2 regions of the Micromonospora sp. DT4 genome follow, and region 2 is predicted to be linked to the other one. Evidence: predicted binding sites of a transcription regulator. Region 2 holds the regulator's gene; the other holds the start of a gene.

Region 1 (5,139 bases), on a different contig from region 2:
AGAGAACGTCACCGCCAGCGCCGGTCACCGCGAGCCCGGTGGCGACACCGGGAACCGCCGTCCGCTCGGCCGACTCCGGGGTGAACTTCGGCCGCCCCAGGTAACCGCTCAGGTTGTCGGTGTCGACGCGTACGGGCGACGAATCGGTCGCCAGCGTCACCGCCACCTTGCGCAGGATCTTGGCCAGAGCCCGTTCGAGCTGCCGAACGCCCGCCTCACGGGTGTACTCCCCCGCGATCAGCGCGAGCGCCTCGTCGGCGACGCTGACCTCGTCTGCGGTCAGACCGGCCCGCTCCCGCTGCCGGGGCAGCAGGTGGTCGCGGGCGATGGCGACCTTCTCGTCCTCGGTGTACCCGTCCAGCGTGACCAGCTCCATCCGGTCCAGCAGCGGGCCGGGGATGGACTCCACCACGTTGGCGGTGGCCAGGAAGAGCACGTCGGACAGGTCCAGGTCGACCTCCAGGTAGTGGTCCCGGAAGGTGTGGTTCTGCGCCGGGTCGAGCACCTCCAGCAGGGCGGCGGCCGGGTCACCGGCGTAGCCGGCGGCCAGCTTGTCCACCTCGTCGAGGAGCACGACCGGGTTCATCGAGCCGGCCTCACGCAGCGCGCGGACGATCCGGCCGGGCAGCGCGCCCACGTAGGTGCGCCGGTGACCGCGGATCTCCGCCTCGTCGCGGACGCCGCCGAGCGACACCCGGACGAAGTTGCGCCCGAGCGCCCGCGCCACGGACTCACCGAGGCTGGTCTTGCCCACTCCGGGAGGGCCGGCGAGGGCGAGCACCGCGCCGGAGCCGCGACCGCCGACCACGCCGAGGTTGCGCTCGGCGCGACGGTTGCGCACCGCCAGGTACTCCAGGATGTGGTCCTTCACGTCGGCGAGGCCGGCGTGGTCGGCGTCGAGCACCGCCCGGGCCGCGGCCAGGTCGATGTTGTCCTGGGTACGCGTACCCCACGGCATTTCCAGCACGGTGTCCAGCCAGGTGCGGATCCAGCCCGCCTCCGGGGACGCGTCACTGGCGCGCTCCAGCTTGCCGACCTCGCGCACAGCCGCCTCGCGGACCTTGTCCGGCAGGTCGGCGCTCTCCAACCGGGAGCGGTAGTCGGCTGAGCCGTCCGGCTCGTCCTCGCCCAGCTCCTTGCGGATCGCGGCGAGTTGCTGGCGCAGCAGGAACTCCCGCTGCGACTTCTCCAGGCCCTCGCGGACGTCGCTGTTGATCTGCTCGGTGACCTCCTGCTCGGCCAGGTACGCCTTGACCCAGCCAACCAGCAGCTCCAGTCGGGCGGTGACGTCCGGCGCGGCGAGCAGCTCGGTCTTCTGGTCCAGGGTCAACCAGGGCGCGTAGCCGGCCGAGTCGGCCAGCTCGGACAGGTCGGTCATCCGCTCCACCGCGTCGATGACCTGCCAGGCGCCCCGCTGCTGAAGCACGGAGGTCACCAGGGCGCGGTACTCACGGGCGAGTTCGCGGGCACGGCCGGCGGGAGCGGGTTCGTCGAGTTCGGTCGCCTCCACCCAGAGCGCGGCGCCGGGACCGGGCACGCCGGAGCCGATCCGCGCGCGGGACAGGCCCCGGACGACCGCGGCGGGCTCACCGTCGGGGAGCCGGCCGACCTTCTCGATGGTGGCGACCACGCCGACTGGGCCGTACTCGCCGTCGATACGCGGGACGGCCAGCAGTTTGCGGTCACCGGTCGCCCGCGCCGCGTCGATGGCGGCCTGGGTGGTCGGGTCGAGGGTCACCGGGATGACCATGCCGGGCAGCAGCACGGCGTCGGTCAGGGGAAGTACCGGAAGAGTTGCCATCGAACACCTGCTGTCGCATTGAGTTGAGCGTGTCTCACTCAAGTAACAAAGCGTTCCCCTTGTTCCGGCGTGTGACCCAGACCACTGTCCAGCGTCCGTCGACGGGTCGGCGACAGCAGCCCCCGGACCGCCCGGGTGCCGCCGGCGGTATCCGGGCGGTGGCCGCCATCCGGCGGACCACGCCCCGCGTACGGGTGGTCGCCATGACTGCTGGGCGGCCTGCCGGCGGAGCTTCTGCGTGCCCTGCTCGGACCCGCCCGCGTCGCGTCCGTCGACCTCGATGGCGAGGAGCGCCGCCTTCCGCGGGCGATCGCCACCGGTCGCAGCACCGTCGACATCGCCGAGGAACTGCACGTCTCGGAACGGACGGGGAACGAATGACCGCCTCTCTGCTGCGCAAGCTGCGGGTCTCCAACCGGGCGGAGGCGGCGGCAGTCGCCGGGCACGCCGGCCTGCTCACCGATTGACGCCGCGTACGTGTTCAGCCAACGTCAACGGCATGATCATGCCTTGTCGAGACTCTCGCCGATCTGGTCAAACCATTACAGAGCGGACGGCCACAGCTGGCAGGAGCGGCTGCAGGGTCAAGATCGACCCACCGTATGAGCGCATAACCACAGGTCAGACCGATTCGGCCGCCCATCTACTCACGCTGAACAGCTACGACGCCGCGCCCACGCCTGCGATTCCGGCCCGTTCGCTGTTTTGTGCCGCACTCAATCGCGACGCGCCGAAATGAATGGGACGCATATTGTTGCGGATTCCCCGGCTGGTAGGTCAGACTTTGGACACATCCCGCCACACACAGGGAGTAATCAGCAATGGCGAGAAAAGTAATCACGGTTCTGACCGACGACCTCGACGGCGGGAAGGCCGATCGGACGGTCGAGTTCAGTCTCGACGGCGTGGCCTACACCATCGACGTCTCGGACGAGAATGCGGGTGTCCTGCGTAAGGCGCTGGACACATACATCAATGCGGGTCGGCGGATCGGTCGGGGCCCGGCGGACAACACGCGGACAGTTCGGCGGCCGGGGCGACCCACCGGCGCGGGAATGGATCGCGAGCAAAACCGGGCGATCCGGGAATGGGCCGTCAAGAACGGCTACAAGATTTCCGAGCGGGGCCGGATCCCGGTCGAGGTCGTCGAGGCGTACAAGAGCCGCTGACACGCGGCACAGCGAAGGGGTCCCGCCGTTTCGGCGGGACCCCTTCGCTGTGTGCGCGGTCGGCCACCCGGGTGCTGTCCGCCCGGATGGCCGACCGCCGATCAGTTGACGTTGATGCGGATCGAATCGAACGCCGGGGTCTGGTTCGCCCGCTCCATCATGGGCAGGCGGTGCGAGCCGTCACCGGCCCAGACCGAGCACTGCGCGGTACCCGACTCCGGCAGACCCGGGATCTGGATGGTCACCTCGTCCGGCTGGGCGCCACCGCGACCGTCCTCGGTGGCGACGAAGAACGCCGGCACCTCCTGCGGCTCGGGCGGCGCGGTCAGGCTGTCCAGCATCCGGCAGGCGGTGTGGAAGTGACCCCGGACCAGGCCCTGGGCGTTGAGCAGCGAGCTCTCCACGTAGTAGCCACCCTGACCGGCCGCGAGGAACCGGTCCCGGACCAGGTTCTTGGTGCTGACCCGCAGGGTGAAGGGCTGGTTGCGGCCGACCTGCTGCGGGAACTGGGTGATCAGCAGCGACGGGTTGTTGGCGGCGGCGCCGACCTCACCGAACTCGGTGCTCACACAGCGGTTGCCGTTCTGGAAACCGTCGTGCGGCTGCAACTTGCTCTCGTCGCAGTTGTTGGCCAGGACGCCAAGGCCGGCGCCGGGAGCGTTGCCGCCGCTGTTACCGCCACCGTTGTTGCCGCCACCGCCGGTGTTCCCACCGCCGGTGTTCCCACCATTGTTGTTCCCACCGCCGGTGTTCCCACCGTTGTTGTTACCGCCGCCGCTTTTACCGCCACCGTTGTTGCCGGTCGGCTGCACCTGGCACTGGGCGAGCTGCGCCAGCCCCTGCGGGCGAGGCCCGACCCGGTCGACGGCGGTCGTGATCCGGTCCAGTACCGCCTTACGCTTGTCGGCCAGCGGCCGCAGGATCGCGTTGTTGATGAACGCCTGCCCCTTGTTGCCCTCGGCGGCGAGCCGGCGGTCGGCCTCGGCGATCTGGCTCTGCAACTGCGCGAGGTTACGGTCGACCTCGGCGCGCGCCCGCTCCGGCACCTGCGGCAGCTTGGACGCGACATCCGGGCAGGCGACGGCCGAGCCGGTGCCCACCGTGCCGTCCTTGCCGTCCTCGCACTCCGCCACCGACTCCTGACCGTCGCCCCAGTGGTTGCGCACCCAGCGACCGTTCTGCCACGTACGGCTGGTCGAGGTGCCGCTCGGCGCGGTCGAGCCGGGGCTCGGTTCCACGCACTGCCCGGAGGCGGGTCGAGGCTTGTTCGTCCGCCGGTCCTGGGCCGACGAAATCTGGGTGACGGCGACTACTCCGCCGAAGACCACCAGCGTGCCGACGACGGCCAGCAGACGCTTGCTCCGCGCGATGCCGGGTGACCGGCGCGCCCGAGTGGACCTGCGCATCGAATTGCTCTCCTTCTCGATCCGGTAGTGGATTCCTGCCCTCGGCGGACCGACGGATGTGAGATGGCACGCCACGGCGGCGGCCACCGCGACCTACCCGGTAACGTGTCGATGGTCGACGATGCCCTTTCCGCACCGTCGCCCGCGCCCGGTCGACGCGGTTGGGGAGATCCTCTTCATTCGCGCAGGAGTACGGTACGGCGACGGGGAAGGTTCAACAGCCGCACAGAAAAATGCTCCGCGCCCGAACGGATCGGGGGCGGAGCGGGGTTCAGCAGGGAAAGTGCGGTCAGTCCGCGCAGAGGTGGTCGAAGGCGAAACCACCCACCAACTCGTCGCGGCGGCGGCTCAGCGCGGCGATCTCCGCCGTGAGGTCCACGCGCGCGAGCAGATCCGGGCTGTCCGGCGGCGCGGCGCGCAGCCGTTCGCCGACCGCGACGGTCGCGAGGTCCTCGGCCAGGCGGGCCGCGTCGACGCCGCAGGAAAAGCGCTGGGCGGTGATCGACACCCGCTCGACGAGGCAGCTGTCCAGGCGCGGCTGGACCCAGCTCCACCCCTGCGCCGGGCCCTCGGTCCAGTGCACGTGGAGCCCCCGCACGATCGGGTCGGCCAGCCGTCCGGCCACGTACGCCTCGACCGCCGCCGTGCGCGCCAACGCGCCGAGGTCGTTCACCGGGCCGGTCCGCCCGTCCGGCAGTCGCCCGAGGATGTCGCGGAAACCCACCGGGGCGGCCTCGTCCCCGGTGCCGCCCGCCGCGTAGGC
Region 2 (5,139 bases):
AAGCTCGGCACCTTCGAGCTGACCGGTCTTCCGCCGGCGCCGCGCAGTGTGCCGCAGATCGAGGTCGCCTTCGACATCGACGCCAACGGCATCGTCAACGTGCACGCCAAGGACCTGGGCACCGGCAAGGAACAGAAGATGACGATCACCGGCGGCTCCTCGCTGCCGAAGGACGACATCGAGCGCATGCGCCGGGACGCCGAGGAGCACGCGGAGGAGGACAAGCGCCGCCGCGACGACGCCGAGACCCGCAACGTGGCCGAGGCGCTTCAGTGGCAGACCGAGAAGTTCCTCGCCGAGAGCGGCGAGAAGCTGCCCAGTGAGAACCGCGAGCAGCTCAACGAGGCGCTCGGCGAACTGCGCGGTGCCCTGGGCGGCCAGGACATCGAGAAGATCAAGTCCGCGCACGAGAAGCTGGCGCAGGTCTCCCAGCAGGCCGGCTCGCTGCTCTACGCCCAGCAGGCCGAGCAGGGCCAGCCCGGCGGTGAGGCCGGTCCGGGTGCGACCGGTGCGACCGGTGCGACCGGTGGCGCGCAGGCCGGCGGGGCCGACGACGTGGTCGACGCGGAGATCGTGGACGAGGACGGCAAGAAGTGACCATCGGCCTCCGACACGTATCCACGGCGAAGGGATGAGGTAGCCGCATGACGCAGAAGCCACGAGCCGCCGACCCGGGCGACACCGGGTCGACGCCGGGTGGCTCCGCGCCCACGGAGCCGGCCACCGGCGACGGGGAGCGGGTCGTCATCCGCAACAACCGCAAGCTCGCCGACACGGCGGAGCCGGAGGGCACCGCCGCGGACGCGGAGACCGGCGTACCGGCCGAGGGTCTGGTCGAGGACGCTGAGGTCGTGGTCGACGAGATCGAGATCGAGGTCAACTCCACCGACGGGCCGGAACCGTCCGGTCCGCCGGTGGTGGACGCCCCGGCGCAGCCGGTGGACGGCGGTGGCACGGGCACCTCGCTCGGCGCCGAGTTGGAGGCGCTCCGGGCCGAGCTCGACGAGCGAACCAGGGACCTGCAGCGGGTGTCGGCGGAGTACGCCAACTACCGCAAGCGGGTCGACCGTGACCGTGCCCTGGTGCAGGAGCAGGCGACCGGCTCGGTGCTGGCCGCGCTGCTGCCGATCCTGGACGACCTGGACCGGGCCCGGGAACACGGCGACCTGGTCGGGCCGTTCGGCACGGTGGCGGAACAGCTCACCACCGCGCTGGGCAAGTTCGGCCTGAACGCGTTCGGCGGGCAGGGCGACCCGTTCGACCCGACCCGGCACGAGGCGGTCGCGCACCAGACTTCGGCCGAGGTCAGCGAGCCGACCTGCGTGCAGGTCATGCGGCGCGGCTACCAGCTCGGTGAGCGGCTGCTGCGCCCCGCGCTGGTCGCGGTCGCGGATCCGGAATAGTGCGAGACGGTGACCGGGCCGTCCCGTCCCCCGCGCGGCGGTGGGCGGGGCGGCCGGGCCACGACGGTCGGAAGGGGGTGGTGGACCGGTGAGTTCGAAGGACTGGCTTGAGAAGGACTTCTACGCCGTGCTCGGCGTGGACAAGGCCGCCTCCGCGGATGACATCAAGAAGACGTACCGCAAGCTGGCCCGGGAATCGCACCCGGATCACAATCCGGGCGACCCGAAGGCCGAGGAGCGGTTCAAGGCCGTGTCCGAGGCGTACAACGTGCTGTCGGACGCCGGCCGTCGCCGGGAGTACGACGAGATGCGTTCGCTGTTCGGTTCGGGCGCGTTCCGGCGCAACGCCCGGGCCGGTGGTCAGCCGGGTGGGATGCCGTTCGACGTCTCCGACCTGTTCGGCGGTGGCGCTGGTGGCGGTGATCGCCGTTTCGGCGGTGGGGCCGGTTTCCAGGACCTGTTCAGCTCGATCTTCTCGGGCGGGCAGGCCGGTGGGCAGGCCGCCGCGCGCGGCCCGGCCCGTGGCCGGGACGTCGAGACCGAGGTGGCACTGGACTTCGGCGACGCGGTGCGCGGGGTGACCCTGCCGCTGACGTTGCGCGCTCCCGGCGTCTGCGACACCTGTCACGGCAACGGCGCCAAGCCCGGCACCCAGCCGCGTACCTGCTCGGTCTGCCACGGGGCCGGTGTGACGACCCGCAACCAGGGGTCGTTCAGCTTCTCCGAGCCGTGCGGCAACTGCCAGGGCGTCGGGACCGTGGTGGAGGAGAAGTGCCCGGAGTGCCACGGCAGCGGCGGCGTCACCAAGACCCGCACGATGAACGTGCGCTTCCCGGCCGGGGTGGCCGACGGCCAACGCATCCGGCTGGCCGGGCGCGGTGAGCCGGGTGAGCGCGGTGGCCCGGCCGGCGATCTGTTCGTGCACGTCAAGGTCCGGCCGGACGAGCTGTTCGGGCGTACCGGAGACGACCTGACGTTGACCGTGCCGGTGACCTTCGCGGAGGCCGTGCTCGGCACGGACCTGCGGGTGCCCACGCTCGACGGCGCGGTGACGCTACGGGTGCCGCCGGGCACGCCCAGCGGACGGGTGCTGCGGGCCCGGGGCAAGGGTGTGGTCCGTCGCGACGGGCAGGCCGGCGATCTGCTGGTCACCCTGGACGTGGTGGTGCCCGCCCGGCTGACGGACGAGGCGCGGGCTGCTCTTGAGGCGTTCGCCGAGCAGAGTCCTCCGGCGGCGCGGGAACATCTCGACGCACGGGTGCGTCGGGTCGGTTAGTCCGGTGGGATGGACGCGGAGGTGAGCGCGATGTCGGGCGAGTTCCTCGGTTCGGGTGACCCTGCCTACGAGGCCAAGGTGCTCATGATCTCGGTGGCGGCGCGGATGGCGGGGATGCACCCGCAGACCCTGCGCCAGTACGACCGGCTGGGGCTGGTGCAGCCCGGCCGGGCTGCCGGCGGTGGCCGTCGGTACAGCGTCCGGGACGTGGTGCTGCTGCGCGAGGTGCAGCGGCTCAGTCAGGACGACGGGATCAACCTGGCCGGCGTCAAGCGGATCATCGGGCTGGAACGGCTGCTGGAGCAGGCGCAGCAGCGGGTCGCGCGGTTGGAGGCGGAACTGGACGCCGCGTACCGCCGGGTGGCCGAGCTGGAGTCGCTGGCCCGCTTCCCGGGTCGGGATCTGGTGCCGACCAACCGCACGTCCACCGCGTTGGTGGTCTGGCGTCCCCGCCGTACGACCGACCGCTGACCCACGTACCGCTCCCTCGGCCCGGCCCGCGCTCCGATTTCTCGGCGCGGACCGGGCCGCTTCCGTTAACCTGTCAATACGGGGTACAAACGGCTTAATTCGGGCCTACCGGCATGGCGAGGGGGAGCGATGGCGGAGCCGGCGAAGAGAGTCGCTCAGCAGACGGAAGAGCGGTTGGAAGGTCTGGCCGACACCGTCCGCGAGAAGTTCGACAAGGTCACCGAGGGAACCTTCCGGGACCGGATCAAGCAGGGGCGGTTCGCCGACCAGGGCGACCACGGCGTCGACCCGTCCCGAGCCGAGACCGACCGCAAGCGCGACTGACCGGCGACCAACGTGCGGGCCGGGACCCACGGGGGGTCCCGGCCCGTTCGCCGTGCACGAGCCTTGGTGCGGCGCTGTGCGGGCGTGATCGTTGGCGGCTGAGCGACTCGACACGCCGGGCAGTTCGCTGCTCAAGCACCAACGATCATGTCAGCCGAGTCGGCGGTTCTCGCGGACCAGGCCGCCCTCGCACCAGTCCCGGTAGACGAAGAGATCCGGCCGGGCCAGCAGTACGCGACCGTTGTGCGCCCAGATCCTCATCAGCTCGTCGCCGTCGCGCTCGGCCTGCTCGACGAGCTTGCGGAAGCGGCGCTTCGGGTGGGCCCGGAAGTTCGTCCGGATGCCGTCGGCGGCGTAGATGTAGAGGCAGTGCAGCGCGAAGCGCCGGGCCGGGCAGGTCGGGTCCATGGCCAGCTCGAAGAGCGTCAACACCAGCCGGTCACCGGAGACCAGGAGGTCCCAGTCGGGTGGCATGGACGCCAACGGCACCGAATCCGGCTGGTACGCCCAAGCCCGCAACTCCGCCGGGCTCGGATCGACGGGGTTCGCGAAGCCGTGAAACGTCGACTCCTGCACGCTCACCGGCCAACCTTCCGCTCTCGCCCGCGGGTGGCAACACTGCCTGCGGACCCTGGCTGCTGGGGCGAAACGGTAACCCGCCACCGGTTACTGCGGTAGTACCCGCAGGGCGCAATTCGGCATCCGTCGTCCGGCCCGGCCCGAACGCCCGTTCGGGTGCCCTGGCCACCGCCGCTGCCCTACCTCACCGGGCAGGACAGCGGCGGTGGACGTCAGTCGTGGACGGGAACCGGCTCGCGCCGCTGGGCCGACGCGCGGTTGCGCAACCACCGCTTGAACCACGGGAAGTCGGGCAGCCGGGCCAGGATCGGTCCGGTCACCACGGTGATCAGGACGTACGTCGCGGCGAGCGCGGCCAACCGCGGCTCGACGCTGCCGGCCGCGACGGCGAGTCCGGCGATGACGATGGAGAACTCACCGCGGGGTACGAGCGCCAGGCCGGCCCGCCACCGACCGGGTTCGGCGATGCCGACCCGGCGGGCCGCCAGGTAGCCGGTGAGCGTCTTCGTCCCCATGGTGATCACGGCCAGCGCGAGCGCCGGCAGCAGCACCGGCGGGATGTCCTGCGGGCTGGTGGTCAGGCCGAAGAAGACGAAGAACACGGCCGCGAACAGGTCCCGCAGTGGCGAGAGCAGTTCGGTGGCGTGGTGGGCCACCGGGCCGGAGAGCGCGATGCCGACCAGGAACGCGCCGACCGCTGCGGACACCTGGAGCGACGCCGCGATGCCTGCGATCAGCAACGTCAGGCCGAGTACGCCGAGCAGCAGCGCCTCCGGGTCCTTCGCTGACAGCGCCGACGAGATGAGGTGGCCGTACCGGATGGCTACCACCAGCACGATCAGCACCGTGCCCACCGCGACGGTGAGTGCGATCCCGCCGCCGAGCAGGCCGGTGCCGGCCAGTACGGCGGTGACCAGGGGCAGGTAGAGCGCCATCGCCAGGTCCTCGATGACGAGCACCGAGAGGATCACCGGGGTTTCCCGGTTACCGAGTCGTCCCAGGTCCGCGAGGACCTTGGCGATCACCCCGGACGAGGAGACCCAGGTGATACCGCCGAGCACCAGGGCGGCCACCCAGTCCCAGCCG

Evidence for each region. Region 2 encodes HspR, which represses chaperone genes until heat shock. Its sites were predicted from a motif close to TTGAGTNNNNNNNACTCAA; they were not measured.
Region 1: a site for HspR is predicted at 1,825-1,843, ahead of lon (endopeptidase La). Genes of this name have one in related genera too.

The regions. Positions count from the first base shown of each region.
Region 1 covers NZ_JBNCKT010000093.1:12,356-17,494, forward strand. Annotated here, with positions in the region: gene lon (endopeptidase La) at 1-1,801, opposite strand, end outside; gene ACLQ24_RS22270 (histone-like nucleoid-structuring protein Lsr2) at 2,623-2,970, shown strand; gene ACLQ24_RS22275 (hypothetical protein) at 3,072-4,376, opposite strand; gene ACLQ24_RS22280 (hypothetical protein) at 4,666-5,139, opposite strand, start outside.
Region 2 covers NZ_JBNCKT010000091.1:15,951-21,089, forward strand. Annotated here, with positions in the region: gene dnaK (molecular chaperone DnaK) at 1-597, shown strand, start outside; gene grpE (nucleotide exchange factor GrpE) at 645-1,403, shown strand; gene dnaJ (molecular chaperone DnaJ) at 1,492-2,679, shown strand; gene ACLQ24_RS22100 (heat shock protein transcriptional repressor HspR) at 2,710-3,150, shown strand; gene ACLQ24_RS22105 (hypothetical protein) at 3,280-3,474, shown strand; gene ACLQ24_RS22110 (hypothetical protein) at 3,625-4,056, opposite strand; gene ACLQ24_RS22115 (cation:proton antiporter) at 4,266-5,139, opposite strand, start outside.